DNA from 3 places in the Streptomyces sp. NPDC055632 genome. Region 1 is predicted to be linked to each of the others. Evidence: riboswitches for the same ligand, from Rfam matches in the RefSeq annotation. Region 1 holds a riboswitch; each other region holds the start of a gene.
The links. Region 1 has a riboswitch for cyclic di-AMP ahead of ACWGSR_RS17445 (LysM peptidoglycan-binding domain-containing protein). Riboswitches for the same ligand answer to the same signal wherever they lie in the genome.
Positions count from the first base shown of each region.

Region 2: it holds a riboswitch for cyclic di-AMP, as region 1 does, so the genes downstream of both, ACWGSR_RS24360 (M23 family metallopeptidase) here and ACWGSR_RS17445 (LysM peptidoglycan-binding domain-containing protein) in region 1, are expected to answer to the same signal.
Region 3: it holds a riboswitch for cyclic di-AMP, as region 1 does, so the genes downstream of both, ACWGSR_RS25185 (C40 family peptidase) here and ACWGSR_RS17445 (LysM peptidoglycan-binding domain-containing protein) in region 1, are expected to answer to the same signal.

Region 1 is NZ_JBSHHY010000012.1:12,266-19,981, forward strand. Features, by position in the region: gene ACWGSR_RS17430 (SIS domain-containing protein) at 1-315, opposite strand, end outside; gene ACWGSR_RS17435 (DeoR/GlpR family DNA-binding transcription regulator) at 465-1,274, shown strand; gene ACWGSR_RS17440 (DUF6197 family protein) at 1,352-1,984, opposite strand; cyclic di-AMP (ydaO/yuaA leader) riboswitch at 2,384-2,540, shown strand; gene ACWGSR_RS17445 (LysM peptidoglycan-binding domain-containing protein) at 2,545-3,453, shown strand; gene ACWGSR_RS17450 (phosphoribosyltransferase family protein) at 3,450-4,760, opposite strand; gene ACWGSR_RS17455 (alpha/beta fold hydrolase) at 4,870-5,634, opposite strand; gene ACWGSR_RS17460 (SpoIIE family protein phosphatase) at 5,788-7,716, shown strand, end outside.
Region 2 is NZ_JBSHHY010000020.1:115,563-123,278, reverse strand. Features, by position in the region: gene ACWGSR_RS24365 (GntR family transcriptional regulator) at 171-854, opposite strand; gene ACWGSR_RS24360 (M23 family metallopeptidase) at 1,075-1,845, opposite strand; cyclic di-AMP (ydaO/yuaA leader) riboswitch at 1,859-2,021, opposite strand; gene ACWGSR_RS24355 (M16 family metallopeptidase) at 2,306-3,673, opposite strand; gene ACWGSR_RS24350 (M16 family metallopeptidase) at 3,700-5,046, opposite strand; gene ACWGSR_RS24345 (DNA gyrase/topoisomerase IV subunit A) at 5,228-7,687, shown strand; gene ACWGSR_RS24340 (CobW family GTP-binding protein) at 7,690-7,716, opposite strand, start outside.
Region 3 is NZ_JBSHHY010000022.1:7,122-14,837, reverse strand. Features, by position in the region: gene ACWGSR_RS25195 (ATP-dependent Clp protease proteolytic subunit) at 1-611, shown strand, start outside; gene ACWGSR_RS25190 (hypothetical protein) at 619-915, shown strand; cyclic di-AMP (ydaO/yuaA leader) riboswitch at 1,266-1,447, shown strand; gene ACWGSR_RS25185 (C40 family peptidase) at 1,451-1,927, shown strand; gene ACWGSR_RS25180 (ATP-binding protein) at 2,073-2,510, opposite strand; gene ACWGSR_RS25175 (8-amino-7-oxononanoate synthase) at 2,673-3,851, opposite strand; gene bioB (biotin synthase BioB) at 4,027-5,298, shown strand; gene ACWGSR_RS25165 (adenosylmethionine--8-amino-7-oxononanoate transaminase) at 5,291-6,571, shown strand; gene bioD (dethiobiotin synthase) at 6,583-7,323, shown strand; gene ACWGSR_RS25155 (class I SAM-dependent methyltransferase) at 7,541-7,716, shown strand, end outside.

The sequences.
Region 1 (7,716 bases):
CACGGTGCCGCGCAGCCGGGAGAGGACGGCGAGGACCTCGCTGGTGGTGCCGGAGCGGGTGAGGGCGACGACCCGGTCGTAACGGCGCCCGTGGGGGAACTCGGAGGCCGCGAAGGCGTCGGTCTCGCCGTGGCCGCCGGACTCGCGCAGCTCGGCGTAGGCCAGGGCCATGAACCAGGAGGTGCCGCAGCCGACGACCGCGACCCGCTCGCCCCGCCGGGGCAGGGCGGTGACGTGCCGGGGCAGGGTGCGGGCGGCCTGGCGCCAGGTCGCCGGCTGGGAGGCGATCTCCACGGCGGTGCGGGTGGTGCTCATGCCGATCTCCTTGCAAGAAAGACTGCGAGATATTGAACGAACATGCTTGAAGTCGAAGCCATTCAAGCAGAAACATGCATGACGTTTCCAGATCCCACACCCGTCGGCGGCTAGAATCGGACGCTCGCACGACCGGGAGGGAGGGACCCATGTCCAAGCACGAGCGGTGGAACACGCTCCTCGAACTACTGGCGGCCTCGGGAAGGATCGAGGTGGAGGAGGCGGCGACGACGCTCGACGTCTCCGCGGCCACGATCCGCCGGGACCTCGACGAACTCGCCGAGCAGCAGCTCCTCGTACGGACGCGGGGCGGCGCGGTCGCGCACGGCGTGTCGTACGAACTCCCCCTGCGGTACAAGTCGACGCGGCACGCGCCGGAGAAGAAGCGGATCGCGGAGACCGCGGCCGACCTGGTCGCGCCCGGCGAGGTCGTCGGGCTCAACGGCGGCACGACGACGACGGAGGTGGCGCGGGCGCTGGCGCTGCGGTTCGCGAGCGGACGCGCCGAGGGCCCCGGCCCGGTGACGGCGCCCTCGGGCCCGGCGCTGACCGTGGTCACCAACGCGCTCAACATCGCGGGCGAGCTCGCGGTGCGTCCGCAGATCAAGATCGTCACGACGGGCGGCGTCGCCCGGCCCCAGACCTACGAACTGGTCGGCCCGTTGACCGTCGGGGTGCTCAGCGAGGTGGTGCTCGACGTGGTGGTGCTGGGGGTCGACGGGATCGACGCCGAGCTGGGCGTGATGGCGCACCACGAGGACGAGGCGAGCATCAGCCGGCTCTTCGCGGAACGGGCGAGCCGGGTGGTCGTGGTGACCGACTCCTCGAAGATGGGCCGCCGGGCGTTCGCGCGGATCTGCGGCCTGGACCGGATCGACACCCTGGTGACCGACACCGGCATCGCGCCGGAGACGGTCGCCCGGCTCACCGAGGCCGGGGTGAAGGTCCTCACCGTCTGACCCGCCCGTCACCCCTGGCGAAGGAGTGCTTCGACGACCGGCCCCGACGATCGGAGGGGAGGGCGGGCGCGGCACCGTCAGCGGCCGGCGTGCGCGGCGCGGCGGATCGTGGCGTCGAGGAGGGCGAGCGCGTCCTCGGCCGCGCGCCCGGGGGCCCTGTTCCACGGACCGATGAGGTCCCGCCAGCCCCGCGACCGCAGCTCGGTCATGATCCAGGCGGCCGCCTCGTTCATGGTGTCCGCGCCGCCGTGGCCGAGGCGGTGGGCCGCGAGGAGCGCCCCGCAGACACAGCGGGCCCCGCGCCTGTCGCGCAGTCTGTACGGGGCGTTCTGCCAGCCCCACTCGGTGAGGACGAGGCGCGCGTAGCCGAGGTGGACCGAGGGGCGCAGCTCGGGTCGGCCGATGCGGCGCCAGGCATGGAGACGGTCGGGCAGCACGGCGCCGATCCGGCCGGGGAGGCGCTCGGCCGGGCCAGGGGCCGGGAGCGCGTCGAGCGCCTCGGCCACGAGCCGGTCCACGGGCACGCTGAGCAGGTCCCGCCAGCTCCGCCCCTCCCCCGGCGGCAGCGGCCCGGGGGCGGGCGCGGGCGGTTCGGGGGCGGTCCAGTCGGTGACGAGCCGCTGCCAGACGGCGCTCTCGTAGAGGGCGGCGGCCTCGCGGTCGAGGGCGTCGGGGACGTCGGGGGCGAGCTGGGGAACGGCGGGGGGCATCGGGCGGCTCCTGGGTCGGGCACTCCATCCTTCGAGAAGGATGTCGGCTTTGCACCCTTTGCCCTTGAGTGACTCCGATGCGAATAAAGCCCCCCTCATCCTCCCGAAGGCCTCACTCCGTAGATTTTCGCCTTATTTCTCCATCAATGGAATTACGCCGCATATTCGGACATAACTCACCGGGTGACGCGACTCACTCCGCACGGCCCGCCACGCGGCCCCCGCCCGCCCCGCCCCATACCGCACAAGGAAGTTCGGCACTTCTGCGGCCCGGCCGATCTTGAATTCCCCGAATTCGGTGATCCAATTACAGGGGCCGCCGCTCTGATCCTCTTGTTATTCGCCGCATTACTGGCCTACGGTCACCCCCATTCGAGCGGAACGCCTAATCCTGCCGCCGCTCGACAACCTCCCTTTTCACCCGACGGCAGGAGCGGGGGACCCACGAATACGCCGGCCCGGAATCCGGGACGGCTCGGGGTGCAGCCGCGTGCGCGCGGCCGGACATCTCCCGTCCGAACCCGACAGCTCACCTCGTAGGCGCCGGAGAGGAATCCGTCATGCCTGCACACGGTAAGCACCGCCGCCCCCGCCGCAGCCGCGTCTCCCGCGGTCTGGCCCTGGTCGGAACCGGTGGGGCCGCGCTGTCCCTGCCCCTGATCGCCTCCACCACGGCCGGAGCCGCGACCGCCGCACCCGCCGCCGGGACCCCGGAGATCGCCGCCGAGGCCTTCGCCGCTCCCGCCGCCCCGGTCGCCGCCAAGGCCCCGGCCGCCCCGGCGGCCGCGCGCACGTACACCGTCGTGAGCGGTGACTCGCTTTCTCTGATCGCCCAGAAGAAGGGAATTCAGGGAGGCTGGAAGAGCCTTTACCGCGCCAACCAGAGCGCTGTGGGTGACAACCCGTCACTCATTCACCCCGGTCTGGAACTGACGATTCATCGGGGTTCGGTCGAGGCCGCTCCCGCGCGGGCCGAGACGCAGGAAAAGGCCGAGCGGAAGAGCACCGCGAAGGCGGAGAAGTCCGGTACGGCCGAACGGGCGAACCGCTCCGAGCGCCGTGCCACGCCGACCGCCGCCACCACCGGCACGGGTGCCTCCGCCGCCGCTCCCGCGGTCGCCGCCGCCCCGGCCGCCGTCCCCCAGTACACCGACAACCTCGACGGCTGGATCCGGGAGTCGCTGGACATCATGGCCCGGCACGGCATCCCCGGTTCCTACGAGGGCATCCACCGCAACATCATGCGCGAGTCCTCCGGCAACCCGCTGGCCATCAACAACTGGGACATCAACGCCGTCAACGGCACCCCCTCGAAGGGCCTCCTCCAGGTCATCGAGCCGACGTTCCTCGCCTACCACGTGCCCGGCACGGCGATGGACCTGTACGACCCGGTCGCCAACATCACCGCCGCCTGCAACTACGCGGCCGACCGCTACGGCTCCATCGACAACGTCAACGGGGCCTACTAGTCCGCACCGGCCGACGGGGCTCCCCGGCCCCGGAAGTGCCCGGTGAACCAGGAGGTGGCGAGCTCCGCCACCTCCTCCAGGGCGCCGGGCTCCTCGAAGAGGTGGGTGGCGCCCTCCACCACGGCCAGCCGGTGCTCGCAGCGCAGCAGCGCCCCGGCCCGCCGGTTGAGGTCCAGGACCAGCGGGTCCTCGCCGCCCACCACCAGGAGGGTCGGGGCCCGCACCCCGGCCAGGCGGTCGGCCGCGAGGTCCGGCCGCCCGCCGCGCGAGACGACGGCGGCGACGGGGGACGCGGGGTCGCCCGCCGCCCACAGCGCGGCCGCCGCCCCCGTGCTCGCGCCGAAGTAGCCGAGCGGGAGGCCCGCGACGTCGGGCCGCTCGGCCAGCCGCTCCGTGGCCCCGGCGAGCCGTCCCGCGAGGAGCGGGGTGTCGAAGACGTGCGCCCGGTCGGCCGCCTCGGCCTCGCCGAGCAGGTCGAACAGCAGGGTCCCGAGGCCGGCCCTGTTCAGCTCCGCCGCGACCGCCCGGTTCCGGGGGCTGTGGCGGCTGCTGCCGCTGCCGTGGGCGAACAGGACGAGCCCGACGGCCCCCTCGGGCACGGCGAGCCTCCCGGCGAGGACGGCGCCGTCGACCGGGATCCGTACGTCCGTGTCCCGGACGACGGGGTCGCGCGCGGCCCGGCTCCGGTCCAGACAGGCGATCACCTCGTCGTCCGGCGTCTGCGGGAACTCCCGGTAGAACTGGCCGACGGCGTAGAACCCCTCCGGGGTGCGGACGCCGACGGTCTCGTCGGCCTCGCCTCCCAGGCGGGCCGTCCAGCCGGGCGGGGCGACCGGCACCGCGAGGACGATCCGGGCCGCTCCCCGGGCGCGGACCACCCGGCAGGCCGCCAGGGCCGTGGCACCGGTGGCCAGCCCGTCGTCGACGACGAGGACCGTCCGTCCTTCGAGGGGCACGGGCGTCCGGCTGCCCCGGTAGCGGCGGGTGCGCTGGTCCAGTTCGGCCAGCTCGCGCTCCTCCACGGCGGCCAGCGCGCGGTCGTCCACTCCGGCCTCGTGGATCACCCCGTCGTTGAGCACCCGCACGCCGCCCTCGCCGATCGCGCCCATCGCGACCTCCGGCCGGTGGGGCACGCCCAGCTTCCGCACGAGGCAGATGTCGAGCGGGGCGTCGAGGGCGTCGGCGACCTCGGCGGCCACCGGCACGCCGCCGCGCGGGAGGCCGAGGACCACGACGTCCTGGCCCCTGAAGTGGTCGAGCCGGGCGGCGAGCTGCCGCCCCGCGTCGCTGCGATCGCTGAAGAACATGGTCCGACGCCCTTCCGCCTGTGCGGCCGCCCGGGCGGACCCGGGACGGACGACCACGTTCCTCCAGGGTAGGCACGTCGGCCCGCCCGGCGCGGCGGACCGCGGCCCGTCAGGCGGCGAGGAAGGCCTCGATGGCCTCGGCGAGGGCCTTCGGGGTCTCCTCGGGGGCGTAGTGCCCGGCGTCCTCGAGTACTTCCAGGCGTGCGTTGGGGTACCAGCGCAGCCAGGTGCCCTCCATCGCCTCGGCGCCGAGCGCCGGGTCGTGCGCGCCGACGACGAGGAGGACGGGCGTGGGGTTGTCGCGGACGCGCTCGTGGAAGTCGGCGCGGGACCAGGAGTCCAGGTAGGCGCGGAAGGCCGTGGCGGAGGAGCGGCCGAGGGAGCGGTCGACGAGCCTGCCGAGCCAGGCGTCGTCGTACCGGCCGCCGGTGGTGCGGTCGATGATCGCGCGCCGGTTGGCCGGCTCGCCCGCGGCACCGGCGAAGAGCTCCCAGGACTCCCCGTCGAGGGGGAATCCGGCGGCGGAGACCGGCGAGACGCCGATGAGCGAGCGCACCCGGCCGGGGGCTTCGAGGAGCACCAGCTGGGCCGCCTTGCCGCCCATCGAGTGGCCGATGACGGAGAAGGAGTCCCAGCCGAGGTCGTCGGCGACCGCCAGGGCGTCGGCGGCGACCTCCTCCATCGTGTAGGCGCCCTCGTGGTCGAGGGCCTCGCCGTAGCCGCGGCAGTCGACGAAGGCGTAGGTGCCGACGGCGCCGTCCAGATGGGCGCGCAGCGGGGCGAAGCCGGTGCGGTCGCCGAACCAGTCGTGGAGCACGAGAGCCCTCACCGGCCCCTCGCCGTGGACGTCGTACGGAAGAACCCGGCCGGTCATCGTGCCCCCTGGTCGCGCGGTGGCGCCGCCGCGCTTCGACGGCGGCGGTCGACCACCGAGTGTGACGGCACGGACGCACGTGGTCAACGTCCTCGACCGGTGGAGGGTCCTCCCGGGATGCGGGCGCTTCGGCTCCCGGGGCATCCTGGCTGTGTGACCTCGCACGGCGCTTCCGGCCCCGGCCCGGCGGGCGGTACCGGGCGTCCGTCCGGGAGCGGAGCCGGCGGCGAGCCCGCTCCCGTCGCCCTGACGTGGGCGCTCGCGGAGGCGGCGCTCGGGGCCGTGGAGGAGGTCGGCGGATACGCGGGCGGGGTGTACCTGCGCTCCGAGACGCCCGGTCTGCTGCGGCTCGCGGTCCTCGTGGGGCTGCCGGGACCGTTGTTCCGTCCGTGGTGGCGGATGCACGCCAATCGTCCGTTCCCGGTGGCGGAGGTCCACCGTTCGGGCCAGGCCGTCCACCTCGCCGACGTCGAGGAGGCGATGCGGCGCTTCCCCCAGCTGGTGGCGAGCCTGCCGTTCCCCTTCGCGTCGCTGTACGCGCCGGTGACGGCGGGCCGTGAGCGCTTCGGCGTGCTCGTGGCGCTGCGCGCGCCCACCCCGGGCGTGCCGGTGGACGGGCGGGACCGGAGCCGGATGACGCGGGGCGCGCTCCGGCTCGGCGAGGCCCTCGCCGAGCTGTCCCACCGGGGGACGACGGTCGAGTGGGCGGGCGATCCGGTGTGCGTGCAGCTGCCGACCGGCTCGGGACCGCCGGTGCGGTTCGGCTCCTTCGACTGGGACCTGGCCGCGGGCACCGTGACGATGGACGAGGGGCTCCTGAAGATCCTCGGCGCGGGCGTGCCCTCGCCCTGCACGATCGAGGCCCTCATGTCCCTCCTGGAGCCGGAGGACGGGTACGCGCTGTGGGCGGCGGCCCGGCACTCGACGGGCGCCGGCGGGCGCCCCCTGGTGCGCCGGCTCCGGCTGAAGGGCCCGGACGGCGGGCTGCACCTCCTGGAGGTGTCCGCACGCGCGCGGCGGACCGGCGCCGAGAAGGGCTCCAGACTCGTGGGCACCCTCGTCGACCTCGGTACCGGCCTGATCGGCTCGGACGCCACCGACCGGCTGCCGCGGGCGCTCCTGGCCGTCGACCGGCTCGGCCGCGTCACGTACGTCAACGAGCGCACGGAGCAGTTGCTCGGCCGGCCGCGCAGGGACCTGGCCGGGCGGCCGCTGTGGGAGGCGCTGCCCTGGTTCGGGCACGCCTTCCACCAGGAGCAGCTGCGCGCCGCCCTGCTCTCGGGCGAACCGGTGCGCTTCCTGGCCCGCCCCGAGGGGGGCCACTGGCTGTCGGTCTCGCTGCATCCGGGGCGGGACGGGGTGACGATGGTGCTCCAGCCCGAGGAGGGGGCGGCGGTCCTCGCGCACGGGGCCGGGACGGGCCGGCGCATCGCGGACGACCTGGCCTCGCCCGGGGACCGGGCGGCGGACCTGTACCGGCCGGTGGCCCTCGCGATCGCGCTCACCGAGGCGGTGACGGCGCGCCAGGTGTCGGCGGTGGTGACGGAGGAGCTGCTGCCGGCGTTCGGCGGACGGCAGCTGGCGATCTACCTGCTGAGCGACCGGCGCCTCTACCTGGCGTGGGAGACGGGTTTCCCGCAGGGCTTCCTCGAACCCTTCGACGGCGTGGGCCTGGACGCGCGGGTGCCGGGAGTGGTGACGCTGACGACGGGCAGGCCGCTGTTCTTCGAGTCGATGGAGCAGTTGGGCCGGGCGTATCCGGGTCTTCCGCTGGACGCGGAGGAGGGGGCGCGGGCGTTCCTGCCGCTGATCGCCTCGGGCCGGCCGGTGGGCTCCTGCATCCTCGGCTTCGACCAGCCGCGCGGGTTCAGCCCGGAGGAACGGACCGTCCTCACGGCGCTCGCGGGGCTGATCGCGCAGGCCCTGGAGCGGGCGCAGCGGTACGACACCGAGTCGGCGGTCGCGCGCGGGCTCCAGGACGCGCTGCTGCCGCACCGGTTGCCGGTCCGGGTCGGGGTGGACACGGTGGGCCGCTACCTTCCGGGCACACAGGGCATGGACGTGGGCGGGGACTGGTACGAC
Region 2 (7,716 bases), on a different contig from region 1:
CCAGCCCCCCCACACAGACTCACCCCCCGTGTGAATCCAAACGCCGGTGCCCGCCGATTCCCCGGGGCCCACGGCCTTTCGCTTTTCCACTCCCGCTCCCCCGCCGCCCCCATTTCCGGGCAGCACGAAAAGCCCCGTGGAATTTCTATTCTTTGTATACGGTGCGCGTGTTAATTCCGGGCGCTCGTCGTGTTGACGACGTGTTGCGAAACCCTCACACGCCCGCGCTCCGGCCTCTTGAGCCGGTGCAGCGGCAGCGAGCGCTCCGCGTGCAGCGCGGTGAGGGCCCTCGCCCGCTCGGCGTCGCCGCGCGCCACCGCGTCCACGATCGCGCCGTGTTCGGCCCAGGCCTCCACCGGCCGCTCGGGCTGCTCGACCGCGTACATCCAGGCGATCTTGTGCCGCAGCTGGGTGAGCAGCGCCGTCAGCGGAGGGCTGCCGGAGGCCTGCGCGAGCGTCTCGTGGAACCAGCCGCCGAGCGAGCGCAGGTCCTCGCCCTGGCCGCGCCTGGCCCGCTCCTGCCCCAGCCTGACCAGGCCGCGCAGCACCTTGAGGTGGGCGTCGGTGCGCCGCTGCGCGGCCCGCGCGGCCCCCAGCGGTTCGAGCAGCGCCCGCATGTCGAGCAGGTCGGCCGCCTCCTGCTCGGTGGGCTCGGCGACGTGCGCGCCCGCGTGGCGGCGGGTGAGGACGAAGCCCTCGGACTCCAGGGTGCGCAGCGCCTCGCGGACCGGGACGCGGGAGACCCCGTACCGGCGGGCGAGCTGCTCCTCGGTCAGCCGGCTGCCCCGCTCGAAGACGCCGGAGACGATGTCGTCCCGGATCGCCGTGCATACCGAATGCGCGGGAATGCGCATGTCCGACCTCCGCCTTGGTCCGCGCGAGACAATTCGAGCGGCGCCTGTTCTGCGCCTGATCCGCGACTCTATTGCAGCCCGCCGGAATTTCCGATGCCCCACCGGAATCCATGACGGGCTTTTGGCCGACGGCGGGACGACGAAAAGCCCCGGCTCAGCACGAGCCGGGGCTTTTGCGACGCGGAGGTCCCCGATGGTCAGGGACGCGCGGGACGCCGGGTCAGACGGCGACGCCGCGGGCGCGGAGGTAGGAGACCGGGTTGATGTCGGAGCCGTAGTCGGCGCTCGTCCGGGCCTCGAAGTGGAGGTGCGGGCCGGTCGAGTTGCCGGTCGAGCCCGAGATGCCGATCTGCTGGCCCGGCTCGACGGTCTGGCCGACGTGCACCCCGATGGAGGAGAGGTGACCGTACTGGGTGTACGTGCCGTCGTGCATCCGGATGACGATGTTGTTGCCGTACGCGCCGCCCCAGCCGGCCTCGACGACGGTGCCGGAGCCGACGGAGACGACCCGGCTGCCGTAGGCCGCGTGGAAGTCGACGCCGGAGTGGCTGCCGGAGGACCAGAGCGAGCCGCCGGTCTGGTAGCCGGTGGAGACGTACGAGCCGGCGATGGGGAGCTGGAAGGAGTTCAGGCGGCGGCGCTCGGCCTCGCGGGCGGCGCGGGCCCTCTCCTCGCGGATCTCCTTGGCGCGAGCCTCGGCCTTGCGCTTCGCCTCGGCCTGGGCCTTCTGCTCGGCGACGGCCTCGAAGGCCTCGCGGTCCTGGGCGTCGGCCTGGGCGTTGAGCCGGTCGACGAGGGAGTCCTCGGCGATCACCTTGGTGAGGCCGGTGTCCTCGGGGGAGCGGTTGTCCGTGTCGGCGGCGAGCGCCGGGGAGGCCAGGGTTCCGATGACTCCGGTGGTGGCGAGGGTCGCCACTCCGGCGATGCCCGCGCCGCGGCGCGCCATCCGGCTCGAACCACGATGCTTCCCGGTGGCACGGGTGAACGCCATGAAGACGTTGTTCCTTTCCTTCCTTCTCGCCTACCGGGTTAGCTGACGGGTTCGGAGCAGGAAGGTCTCCTACGGGCCCCTCCGCGCGAGGCGAAGGCGTCCGATTCACCCCAGGGACTGCGTGGGTCCCCGGCTCCCCAGGCTCGCGCCTGACGGGGACTCGGCGATGACTGTCCGGTGCCGCGGGCGCGGCGGGTGCAACTGGCGAACAGCCGCACCGACGCTATGCGGAGCCCCAGTCGATCACCAACCGAACACGACCTTTTGTAAGGCATGCCACAGGGCAGATGATCACTTTGGCGCCAATACGGACAATTCGCGGGGGTGTTCCCCGTGCGGCTCCCGCACCGACGGCCGGAAGGGCCCCGACGGTCCGTCACGTCGGGGCCCTTCGTCCAACCGTCGAAGCCCTTCGTCCGCCCGGCCGGCGGCGGTGGGCCGCCGGCCGGACAGGGGCCGATCAGCCGGTGACGACGGTCACTTCACCGATGCCGAGCGCCCGCACCGGCTCCGCGATCTGCGCCGCGTCGCCCACCAGGACCGTGACGAGCCGGTCCACCGGGAAGGCGCTGACCACGGCCGCGGTCGCCTCGACGGTGCCGGTCTCGGCCAGGCGCGCGTACAGCTGGGCCTGGAAGTCGTCCGGGAGGTGCTGCTCCACCTGGTCGGCGAGCGTCCCGGCGACGGAGGCGGCCGTCTCGTACTTGAGCGGCGCCACCCCCACCAGGTTCTGCACGGCGGTCTCCCGCTCGGCGTCCGTGAGCCCCTCGGCGGCCAGGGTGCGCAGCACCTTCCACAGGTCGTCCAGGGCCGGGCCCGTGTTGGGGGTGTCGACGGAGCCGCTGATGGCGAGCATCGCGGCGCCGTTCCCCCCGGCGTCCGAGCGGAGCACCTGCCCGAAGGCCCGCACGCCGTACGTGTAGCCCTTCTCCTCGCGCAGGACCCGGTCCAGACGCGAGGTCAGGGTCCCGCCGAGGCAGTACGTGCCGAGGACCTGGGCCGGCCAGGCGCGGGCGTGCCGGTCCGGGCCGATCCGGCCGATGAGGAGCTGGGTCTGGACGGCGCCGGGGCGGTCCACGATCACGACCCGGCCGGTGTCGTCGGCGGTGATCGGCGGCATCGGCAGCGGCTCGCCGGGCTCGCCGGTCCAGGCGCCCAGCGTCTCCGCGAGGACCTTCTCCAGGTCGACCCCGGTCAGGTCGCCGACGACCACGGCGGTGGCCGTGGCGGGCCGCACGTGCGCCGCGTAGAAGGCGCGGACCGCGGCGGCGTCGATCGCCCCGACGGTCTCCTCGGTGCCCTGGCGCGGCCGGGACATCCGGGAGTCGGCCGGGAACAGCTCCCTGGAGAGCTGCTTGGCGGCGCGCCGGGCCGGGTTGGCCGTCTCGTGCGGGATCTCGTCGAGGCGGTTGCGCACCAGGCGCTCGACCTCGGTGTCCAGGAACGCCGGGGCGATCAGGGCCTCGGAGAGCAGCCCGAGCGCCTTGGGCAGCCGGGAGACCGGGACCTCCAGGGAGACCCGTACGCCCGGGTGGTCGGCGTGCGCGTCGAGGGTGGCGCCGCAGCGCTCCAGCTCGGCCGCGAACTCCTCGGCGCTGTGCTGGTCGGTGCCCTCGGAGAGGGCGCGGGCCATGATGGTGGCCACGCCGTCGAGACCGGCGGGCTCGGCGTCCAGCGGGGCCGGCAGGAAGAGCTCCACGGCCACGACCTGCTGGCCGGGGCGGTGGCCGGTGAGGACGGTCAGGCCGTTCTCCAGGGTGCCGCGGTCCGGGGCCGGGAAGGCCCAGGGGCGGGCGGTGCCCGGCGTCGGCTGCGGGTGGAACTCCATGCTCGTCAAAGACGCGGCAGCCTCGGTCACTGCTCCGCCCCCTCTTCCTCGTCGCTCTCGCTCTGTTCGGTGCCCACCGGCTCGTAGACCAGGACCGCGCGGTTGTCCGGGCGCAGCCGGGCCGCGGCGGCCTCCCGGACCTCCTCGGCGGTGACGTCGAGGACGCGGTCGACGGCGGTGAGGGCCAGCTGCGGGTCGCCGAACAGGACGGCGAACCGGCACAGTTCGTCGGCGCGGCCCGCGACGGTGCCGAGCCGGTCCAGCCACTCGCGCTCCAGCTGGGCCTGCGCGCGCTCCATCTCCTCGGGTGTGGGGCCCTCGGCGGCGAACCGGGCGAGCTCCTCGTCGACGGCCGCCTCGATCTCGGGGACCTCGACGCCGCCGGACGTCTTGACGTCCAGCCAGCCGAGCGAGGGCGCCCCGGCGAGCCGGAGCAGGCCGAAGCCGGCGGCGACGGCCGTGCGGTCCCGGCGGACCAGACGGTTGTGCAGCCGGGAGGACTCCCCGCCGCCCAGGACCGTCAGGGCCAGGTCGGCGGCGTCGCACACGCGCGTGCCGTCGTGCGGCAGCCGGTAGGCGGCCATCAGGGCGCGCGCCGGGACCTCCTCCTCGACGACCTCGCGGAGCTGCTCGCCGATGACGTCGGGCAGCTCGCCGGAGCGCGGCGCGGGCTTGCCGTCGTGGCCGGGGATGGAGCCGAAGTACTTCTCGATCCAGGCGAGGGTCTGCGCCGGGTCGATGTCGCCGACGACGGAGAGCACCGCGTTGTTCGGTGCGTAGTACGTGCGGAAGAACTCCCGCGCGTCCTCCAGGGTGGCCGCGTCCAGGTCGGCCATGGAGCCGATGGGCGTGTGGTGGTACGGGTGGCCCTCCGGGTAGGCGAGGGCGGTCAGCCTCTCGAAGGCCGTGCCGTACGGCACGTTGTCGTAGCGCTGGCGGCGCTCGTTCTTGACGACGTCCCGCTGGTTCTCCATGGACTCGTCGTCCAGGGCGGCGAGCAGCGAGCCCATGCGGTCGGCCTCCAGCCAGAGCGCGAGCTCCAGCTGGTGCGTGGGCATGGTCTCGAAGTAGTTGGTGCGCTCGAAGCTCGTCGTGCCGTTGAGCGAGCCGCCCGCGCCCTGCACCAGCTCGAAGTGGCCGTTGCCGTGGACCTGCTTCGAGCCCTGGAACATCAGGTGCTCGAAGAGGTGGGCGAGCCCCGTGCGGCCCCGGACCTCGTGGCGCGAGCCGACGTCGTACCAGAGGCAGACCGCGGCGACCGGGGTCAGGTGGTCCTCCGAGAGCACCACGCGCAGGCCGTTCGCCAACCGGTGCTCGGTCGCTGTCAGGCCGCCGGAGCCGGCCTCGGCCGTGGCCGTGTGACCCATGGGCATGTACGTCCCTTCGATCGCGATGTGAAAAAGTCCTGCCACTGTATGCAAGCGCGCCGACACCTGGCGAAGTTCCCGTCCCTTCGAGATGTCCCTCTTCCGGGTCGAGGTCGGCGTTGTCGGTGGCACGGTCCACAATGGTCCGCGTCAGATCAACCTTGTTGGTGAAGGAGCCGCAGCCGCGATGGCCCGCCGCAGCACGAAGACACCGCCGCCGGACGACGCGTACGAGGAGAGGATCCTCGACATCGACGTCGTCGACGAGATGCAGGGCTCCTTCCTCGAGTACGCGTACTCGGTGATCTACTCGCGCGCGCTCCCGGACGCCCGCGACGGCATGAAGCCCGTCCAGCGCCGCATCGTCTACCAGATGAACGAGATGGGGCTGCGTCCCGACCGCGGCTTCGTGAAGTGCGCCCGGGTCGTCGGCGAGGTGATGGGCAAGCTGCACCCGCACGGCGACGCGTCGATCTACGACGCGATGGTCCGCATGGCACAGCCCTTCTCCATGCGCCTCCCCCTCGTCGACGGCCACGGCAACTTCGGCTCCCTCGGGAACGACGACCCGCCGGCCGCCATGCGGTACACCGAGTCGCGGATGGCTCCGGCCGCGCTGCTCATGACCGAGTCCATCGAAGAGGACACGGTCGACTTCGCGCCGAACTACGACGGCCAGGAGCAGGAGCCGGCGGCGCTGCCCGCCGCCTATCCGAACCTGCTTGTCAACGGCGCGTCCGGCATCGCGGTCGGCATGGCGACCAACATGCCCCCGCACAACCTCGGCGAGGTCGTCGCGGCCGCCCGCCACCTGATCCGGCACCCGAACGCCGACCTCGAGACGCTGATGCGCTTCGTGCCCGGCCCGGACCTGCCGACCGGCGGCCGGATCGTCGGCCTCTCCGGCATCAAGGACGCGTACGCGTCGGGGCGCGGCTCCTTCAAGATCCGCGCCACCGCGACCGTGGAGACCGTCACGGCCCGCCGCAAGGGCATCGTCGTGACCGAGCTGCCCTTCACGGTCGGCCCCGAGAAGGTCATCTCCAAGATCAAGGACCTGGTCGGCTCCAAGAAGCTCCAGGGCATCGCGGACGTCAAGGACCTCACCGACCGCAGCCACGGCCTGCGCCTGGTCATCGAGATCAAGAACGGCTTCGTGCCCGAGGCCGTCCTGGAGCAGCTCTACAAGCTGACGCCGATGGAGGAGTCCTTCGGCATCAACAACGTCGCGCTCGTCGACGGACAGCCGCTCACCCTCGGCCTCAAGGAGCTCCTGGAGGTCTACCTCGACCACCGCTTCGAGGTGGTCCGCCGCCGCTCCGAGTTCCGCCGCACCAAGAAGCGCGACCGGCTCCACCTGGTCGAGGGCCTGCTCGTGGCGCTGCTCGACATCGACGAGGTCATCCGCCTCATCCGGGAGAGCGACAACTCCGCGCAGGCCAAGGAGCGCCTGATCGAGCGCTTCTCCCTGAGCGAGATCCAGACGCAGTACATCCTGGACACCCCGCTGCGCCGCCTCACCAGGTTCGACCGGATCGAGCTGGAGGGCGAGCGCGACCGCCTCAACGGCGAGATCGACGAGCTGACCGGAATCCTGGAGTCCGACGCGGAGCTGCGGAAGCTGGTCTCGGCGGAGCTGGCCGTGGTCGCCAAGAAGTTCGGCACGGACCGCCGGACCGTCCTGCTCGAATCGGCCGGCACGCCCGTCGCGGCCACGTCCCTCCAGGTCGCGGACGACCCGTGCCGGGTGCTGCTCTCCTCGACCGGTCTGCTGGCCCGTACGGCGACGGAGGCGCTGCCCCCCACCGAGCCGGACGCGAAGCGGGTCAAGCACGACGTGATCGTGTCGGTGGTGGCCGCCACCCAGCGCGGTGAGGTCGGCGCGGTGACCTCGGCCGGCCGGCTGCTGCGGATCTCGGTGATCGACCTGCCCCGGCTGCCGGACACCGCGTCCGCGCCGAACCTGGCGGGCGGCGCGCCGCTGTCGGAGTTTCTCTCCCTGGAGGCGGACGAGACGGTGGTCTGCCTGACGACCCTCGAGGAGGCCTCGCAGGGGCTCGCCCTCGGCACGCTCCAGGGCGTGGTGAAGCGGGTGGTGCCGGACTACCCGGCGAACAAGGACGAGCTGGAGGTCATCACCCTCAAGGACGGTGACCGGATCGTCGGCGCGACCGAGCTGCTGACGGGCGAGGAGGACCTGGTCTTCATCACCTCCGACGCCCAGCTGCTGCGCTACCCGGCGTCCCAGGTGCGGCCCCAGGGCCGGCCCGCGGGCGGCATGGCGGGCGTCAAGCTCACCGCGGGCGCCGAGGTCCTCTCGTTCACGGCGGTCGACCCGGCGGCGGACGCGGTGGTCTTCACGGTCGCGGGCTCCACGGGCGCCCTGGACGCCTCCGCCGGTACGTCGGCGAAGCTGACGCCCTTCGACCAGTACCCGCGCAAGGGCCGCGCGACCGGCGGCGTCCGCTGCCAGCGCTTCCTGAAGGGCGAGGACGTCCTGATCCTGGCCTGGGCGGGCGCCACCCCGGTCCGCGCCGCCCAGAAGAACGGCACTCCGGTCGACCTCCCGGAGATCGACCCCCGCCGCGACGGCTCGGGCACCCCGCTGGCAAAGCCGGTGGAGGTGCTGGCGGGCCCGGCCAGCTAGGGCTAGGACCTGTGGGAACGGGAGCCGGA
Region 3 (7,716 bases), on a different contig from region 1:
ACGTCCTGCCCGAGTTCACGGAGCGGACCGGCTCCGGCACCCGGACCCTCGATCCGTACACGAAGCTGCTGGAGTCCCGGATCGTCCTCCTCGGCACCCGGGTCGACGAGATCTCGTCCAACGACGTGATCACCCAGCTCCTGTACCTGGAGTACGCGGCGCCCGAGCAGGACATCGCGCTCTACATCAACTCCCCCGGCGGCTCCGTCACCTCCATGACCGCCATCCACGACACGATCCGGACGCTCGCCTGCGACGTGGCGACCACCTGTCTGGGCCAGGCCGCCTCCACCGCCGCCGTCCTGCTCGCCGCCGGCACCCCGGGCAAGCGGACGATGCTCCCCGGCGCCCGCGTCACGCTCCGGCAGCCCGCCGTGGAGGAGCCCCTGCGCGGGCAGCCGAGCGACCTCGACGTCCAGGCCCGCGAACTGCTCCGCCAGCGCGCCCTGATGGCCGGGCTGCTCGCCGGGCACACCGGACGGAGCAGCGAGCGGGTCGAGGCCGACCTCGACCGCCTCACGGTCCTGGACGCCCCGGCCGCGGTCGAGTACGGGCTCGTGGACCACGTGATCACGAGCCGGCGCGCCGCGGCCGGCGGCACGGCGCGGTGAGCGGACCGTGGTTCCCGAGCCGCCGCCGCTGCCGGCCCTGACCCGGGCCGAGGGCGAGCTGATCGACGCGTACCTCGCGGTCGTCGACCTCCTGGGAAAGATCAATCCATCCAGAAGTACGCATACCTATGGGGCCTTGAGGGCGGCTCAGGCCCTGGTGGGACGCGCGGAGGAGCTGCGCGAGGCGCTGGCGCTCATGCACGCGCGGGGCGAGAGCGAGGTCCACGCGGACACCCTGGCGCGCGCCCTGCGGGTGTTGGACGGGGAGCGGCGGGCCGGCCGGGTCACGCTCCCCCGGACATGACGGAGTTGACATTCCGGCATGTCGTGTCGAGGGCCGGACGGCCGACACCCCCCACCGGAACGACTCGTCCGTTCGGTTGAGTCGACGAGTCGACATATGGCTCGGGCGAGTTGCGCACGGGGGGTACACATCTGGCGGAATCGGGCGTTCCTTTGCTGGTGCGGGGCCCGCCGGCCAAACCTCCAACAATCACGAAAGCATCCTGTCCACCCGAATGGATCAGTCGTGAGGACTCTCACATAACGCCGTTTCCACTCGGATTTCGACCAGGCTGTGGGGCAAGATCCCTGCCGACGACAAGCCCCCGCCATCCGAGGCGGGGCGGTCTGGGCGGACGCCGAGTCCTGCCGCCGTCCCGGACGCCTGGTCGACAGGATTGGATCGGCAGGAGTGGAGGACCCGAGCAGTACGGGCCGTACGCGCTGTTTCCGCAGCGGGGCCGGCCCTTGGGGTGAAGCCGCAACCGCGGCCGGGCATCTTCGCCTGCCCGAACCCGACAGGTCATCCTTCACAGGCGGCTGACGAAGGGTTGCGCATGACTGCGCAGATGTACGTCCCGTCCCTGCTGTCCCGGGCCGGAGCCGTCTCGGCTCTCACCCTCGCCGCCGTCGGCGGCACGCTGTTCGCGCCGGGCGCGGCACCGGAGGCACAGGCGGCGACCGCACACGCGAACAAGGCGCTGAGCGTCGCCGCCGCCAAGAAGGGGGCGCCCTACCGCTACGGGGCCACGGGACCCTCACGGTTCGACTGCTCGGGCCTGACGCTCTACGCGTACAAGCAGGCGGGCAAGTCGCTGCCCCGCACCGCGCAGCAGCAGTACAACAAGACGAGCCGCGTCTCCGCCGGCAGCAGACAGCAGGGCGACCTGGTCTTCTTCCACTCCGGCGGGAAGGTCTACCACGTGGGCATCTACGCCGGGAGCGGCAAGATCTGGCACTCGCCCAAGACGGGCTCCTGGGTGAAGCTCGACAAGATCTGGACCTCGAAGGTCTCCTACGGACGCGTCCGGTGACCCCGCCCGGGCGCTGAGCGGGCGCCGGAGGAGAGGCCGGGGAGTGCGGTGGCGCCGCCGCACCCGAACCGTCTCCGCCGGACCGGCCACGACCCGCCGCATCGGCCCCGCCCCACAGCCCCGGCCACGACCCGCCGGACCGTCTCTAACAGACCACCGGCGCGGCCGCCTTCCACGGCAGGGTGATGCCGACCGTCTTGCCGCCGTCCGGGGTCGGGGTCACCGAGAGGCGGCCGCCGGACTCCGCCGCCAGGGAACGGATGATGACCATGCCGCGCCCGTTGTCCTGCTGGACCGCCGCGGGGAGGCGGCGGGGCAGGCGCGGATGGCTGTCCGTGACGCCGACGTGGAGCTGTTCCCCGCGCTCCAGGCGGACGTCGACCGTGAAGGTGGGCGACTGGCCGAAGGTGTGCAGGACGGCGTTGGTGGCCAGTTCCGAGACGATCAGACGGACCGCGTCCGCCTGGTCGGAGAGTTCGTCGAGGCCCCAGCCGGTGAGGACCTCCGCGACGTACCGCCGGGCGGTGGGGACCGAGGCGGGCTCGCTCGGCAGGGTGACGGTTGCTTCCTGATGGTCTGCCATGGAGACTCTGTCCCTTTCCCGCCGGGGCCGCTGCCCCGGATAGCACTGCGCGTCAGAGCCCCACCGATGGTGCCGCGCCGTACCGGGTTCCACCAGGGCGGAACCGCCTCTGTCGCCCGAAGCGGTGAACCGTACGAACGGTGAACGCCCCCGCCCCGGCCCTCAGGCGGCGGGCGCGGTCCGCAGGACCGTCTCCACCGCGCGGCCGATCTGCGCGTCCGTCAGGTCGGCGCGGGCCGTCAGGCGCAGGCGCGAGACGCCGTCGGGGACGGACGGGGGCCGGAAGCAGCCGACCGCCAGGCCCTGTTCCCGGCAGTCCGCCGCCCAGCGCAGCGCCGCCTCCGGGGAGGGGGCGCGGACCGAGACCACGGCCGCGTCGGGCCGGGCCGCGGTCAGACCGGCCGCGGTCAGCCGCTCGTACAGGGTGGTGGCGACGGTGCGGACCCGCTCGGCGAGCCCCGGTTCGGCGGCGATCAGCCGCAGGCTCGCGAGGGCGCCGCCGACGGCGGCCGGGGCGAGGCCGGTGTCGAAGATGAAGGTGCGGGCGGCGTTCACCAGGTGCTCGATCACCCGGGCCGGGCCGAGGACCGCGCCGCCCTGGCTGCCCAGGGACTTGGAGAGGGTCAGGGTGGCGACCACGTCCTCGTCGCCCGCGAGCCCGGCGCCGTGCGGCGCGCCCCGGCCCCCGTCGCCGAGGACGCCGAAGCCGTGGGCGTCGTCCACGACGAGACCGGCGCCGTGCGCGCGGCAGGCGGCGGCGAACTCCGCGAGCGGGGCCCGGTCGCCGTCGACGGAGAAGACGGAGTCGCTGACGACGAGGGCCCGGCGCCCGGGGTGCGCCTCCAGGGTCTTCCGTACGGCCTCGGGGTCGGCGTGCGGGACGACGGCGGTCTCGGCGCGCGCCAGGCGGCAGCCGTCCACCAGGGAGGCGTGGTTGGCGGCGTCCGAGACGATCAGGGAGTCCCGGCCGCCGAGCGCGGTGAGCACGGCGAGGTTGGCGGTGTAGCCGGAGGAGAAGACGAGGGCCGCCTCGAAGCCGCAGAAGGCGGCGAGTTCGCGCTCCAGATCGGTGTGGAGCAGGGTGGTGCCGGTGACGAGCCGGGAGCCGGTGGAGCCGGCGCCCCAGCGCCGGGCCGCCTCGGCCGCCGCCCCGGTGACCTCGGGCCTGCGGGTGAGGCCGAGGTAGTCGTTGCCCGCCAGGTCGAGGAGGTCCGACTCGGCCGCCCGGGGCCGCAGCGTACGGACGAGGCCGGCGTCGGCCCGGCGGCGCGCCTCGGCCCCGGTCCAGTCGAACGCGGTGCGGCGCGGGCCCGCGGCCCGTGTGTCGTCGGCCTGTGGCATGCGGGATCCTCCGTCGGCGCCTCCGGCCGTCCGGCCGGTGCCTTTTGTAGGCAGCGCACAGACCCTAACCGGAGGAGACCGGGATCGTGGTGTGGTCATCCACACACCCCGAACGGCGCCGTTTGTTCGGATCCTCCTTGGCCCGGAGGCGGGCGGTAGGCCAGGATCAGCGGTTATGGACCTGCTGAACACGCTGGTGGAGAAGGGGCTGCGGCGCGAGCCGCCGACCCGTGAAGAAGCGCTCGCCGTCCTGGCGACCTCCGACGACGAACTGCTCGATGTGGTGGCCGCGGCCGGCAAGGTGCGCCGTCAGTGGTTCGGGCGGCGGGTGAAGCTCAACTACCTGGTCAACCTGAAGTCCGGCCTGTGCCCCGAGGACTGCTCGTACTGTTCGCAGCGGCTCGGCTCCAAGGCGGAGATCCTCAAGTACACCTGGCTGAAGCCGGACGAGGCCTCGAAGGCGGCCGCGGCGGGCGTCGCGGGCGGCGCCAAGCGGGTCTGCCTGGTGGCGAGCGGACGCGGTCCGACGGACCGGGACGTCGAGCGCGTCGGCAGGACCATCGAGGCCATCAAGGAGGAGAACGAGGGCGTCGAGGTGTGCGCCTGCCTCGGTCTGCTCTCGGACGGCCAGGCGGAGCGGCTGCGGGAGGCCGGCGCCGACGCGTACAACCACAACCTGAACACCTCCGAGGCGACGTACGGCGGGATCACCAAGACCCACACGTACGCCGACCGGGTGGACACCGTGCAGAAGGCGCACGCCGCCGGGCTCTCGGCCTGCTCGGGCCTGATCGCGGGCATGGGCGAGGCCGACGAGGACCTGGTCGACGTCGTGTACGCGCTGCGGGAGCTGGGCTCGGACTCGGTGCCGGTCAACTTCCTCATCCCCTTCGAGGGCACCCCGCTCGCCAAGGAGTGGAACCTGACTCCGCAGCGCTGCCTGCGGATCCTGGCGATGGTGCGGTTCGTCTGCCCCGACGTCGAGGTGCGGATCGCCGGCGGCCGCGAGGTGCACCTGCGCTCGATGCAGCCGCTCGCGCTGCACATCGCGAACTCGATCTTCCTGGGCGACTACCTGACCAGCGAGGGCCAGGCCGGTCAGGCCGACCTGGACATGATCGCGGACGCGGGCTTCGAGGTGGAGGGCGCGGGCACGCCCACGCTGCCCGCCCACCGCGCGGACGCGCTCGCGGCGGCCGGCGGCGGCTGCGGTTCGGGCGCGGGCGCGGAGGCCGGTGGCGGGTGCGGCTCGGGCACTCCGGCGGCGGAGGGCGGCGCGGGCTGCGGCTCGCACTCCGGCGGCGGCTGCGGTCCGTGCGGCGGACACGCCCCGGTCCCGGAGCCCGCCGAGGCGCCGGCCGCCGAGGCCGGGCCGGGCGGCGCCCGGACCGATCTGGTGGCGGTGCGCCGCCGGGGAGCCGGGACGGACCTCGCGCCGAATGCGTAACGACGAGCTCCTCGCCCTGGACCGGGCGCACGTCTGGCACCCGTACGGCCCCATGCCGGGCCGCACGGACCCGCTGGTCGTCGCGTCCGCGTCCGGGGTGCGCCTCCGGCTCGCCGAACCCGCCGAGGGGCGGGACGAGTTGATCGACGGCATGTCCTCGTGGTGGTCGGCGGTGCACGGCTACAACCACCCCGTCCTCAACGAGGCGGTGCGCGGCCAGCTCGACCGGATGAGCCACGTCATGTTCGGCGGGCTCACCCACGAGCCGGCCGTCCGCCTCGCGAGCCGGCTCGTGGAGATCACCCCCGAGCCGCTGCGGCACGTCTTCCTCAGCGACTCGGGCTCGGTCTCCGTCGAGGTGGCGGTCAAGATGTGCCTGCAGTACTGGCGTTCGCTCGGCCGCCCGGAGAAGCGGCGGCTCTTCACCTGGCGCGGCGGCTACCACGGGGACACCTGGCAGCCGATGTCGGTGTGCGACCCCGAGGGCGGGATGCACGAGCTGTGGACCGGGGTCCTCCAGCCGCAGGTCTTCACGGACGCCCCGCCGGCCGCGTACGAGGAGTCGTACGCCGAGCTGCTGCGGACCGCGATCGGGCGGCACGCGCACGAGCTGGCCGCGGTGGTCGTGGAGCCGGTGGTGCAGGGCGCGGGCGGGATGCGCTTCCACGACCCGGCGTATCTGCGGGTGCTGCGGGAGGCCTGCGACGAGCACGGCGTGCTGCTGGTGTTCGACGAGATCGCGACCGGGTTCGGGCGCACGGGCACGCTGTTCGCGGCCGACGCGGCCGGGGTCTCCCCCGACGTGATGTGCGTGGGCAAGGCGCTGACGGGCGGTTACCTGTCGATGGCCGCGACGCTCTGCACGGGCCGGGTGGCCGACGGGATCTCGCGGGGCGAGGTGCCGGTCCTGGCGCACGGGCCGACCTTCATGGGCAACCCGCTGGCCTCGGCGGTGGCTCTGGCCTCGATCGACCTGCTGCTCTCGCAGGACTGGCAGGTCGAGGTCAAGCGGATCGAGGCCGGGCTGCGCGAGGGGCTCGCCCCGGCCGCGGACCTGCCGGGCGTGCGGGAGGTGCGGGTGCTCGGCGCGATCGGGGTCGTCCAGCTCGACCACGGGGTCGACATGGCGGCGGCGACGCGCGCGGCGGTCCGGGAGGGCGTGTGGCTGCGCCCGTTCCGGGACCTGATCTACACGATGCCGCCGTACGTGACGGGCGACGAGGACGTGGCCCGGATCTGCGCGGCGGTACGGGCCGCCGCGGCGGCGGGCTGAACGGAAGAAGGATGGAGCGGGCAGTGGGAATCGTCGTCGTCAGCGGCACCGGGACCGAGATCGGCAAGACGGTCGTGACCGCGGCGGTCGCCGCGGCGGCGACCGCCGCCGGGCGGTCGGTCGCGGTCCTGAAGCCCGCGCAGACGGGTGTCGGACCGGACGAGCGGGGTGACGCGGACGAGGTCGTACGGCTCTCGGGCGCGGCCGCCTCGGCCGAGCTGGGCCGCTTCCCGGAGCCGCTGGCCCCGGGGACGGCCGCCCGGCGGGCCGGTCTCGCGCCCGTCGGGCCCGGGGAGGTCGCCGAGGCCGCCCGGAAGCTGGCCGCCGAGCACGACCTGGTGCTCGTGGAGGGGGCGGGCGGGCTGCTCGTCCGCTTCGACGGGGAGGGCGGCACGCTCGCGGACGCGGCGGCGCTGCTCGGCGCGCCGGTCCTGGTGGTGGCCCCGGCCGGGCTCGGGACGCTCAACTCGACGTCCCTGACGGCCGAGGCGCTGCGGGCGCGCGGGATCGAGCAGCTCGGCGTGGTGGTCGGCAGCTGGCCGGCCGCGCCGGACCTGGCGGCCCGCTGCAACCTGGCCGACCTGCCGGAGGCGGCGGGCGCGCCGCTGCTCGGAGCCGTGCCGGAGGGCTCGGGGACCCTGTCCCCGGCGGAGTTCCGGGCGGCGGCGGGCGGCTGGCTGGCCCCGGCCCTGGGCGGGACGTGGGACGCGGAGGCGTTCACGGAGACGCACGCGGAGCCTTACGGGGGCTGACCGGCGGGTCGGGGCGGGGGCGGTGCGAAGGGGTGCGGGGCGACCGGGCCCCCGGCCGTCGGCCGTCGGCCGTGCGAAGGAGCCCGGGCCGGCGGGACTCCGACCACCGGCCGCATGAAGAGGCGCGGGGCGGCCAGCGCCCCGGCCCGTCGTCCGGCCCCGGACCGCGCGGCTTCGTAGGCTGGACGTACGCGCGTCCAGGCACGAGGAGTCCCCGATGTCGTCTCCGCGGTCGGCGCCCGGCGGTCCGCCCCGGGTGCACCACCCCCTCTTCGCCCGCTTCTACGCCCGGTTCAGCGTCTCCGCCGAGACGCGGGGCGGGCTCGGGGCCCTGCGGGCCGAGCTGCTCGCCGGGCTCGCCGGACGGGTCGTCGAGGTCGGGGCGGGAAACGG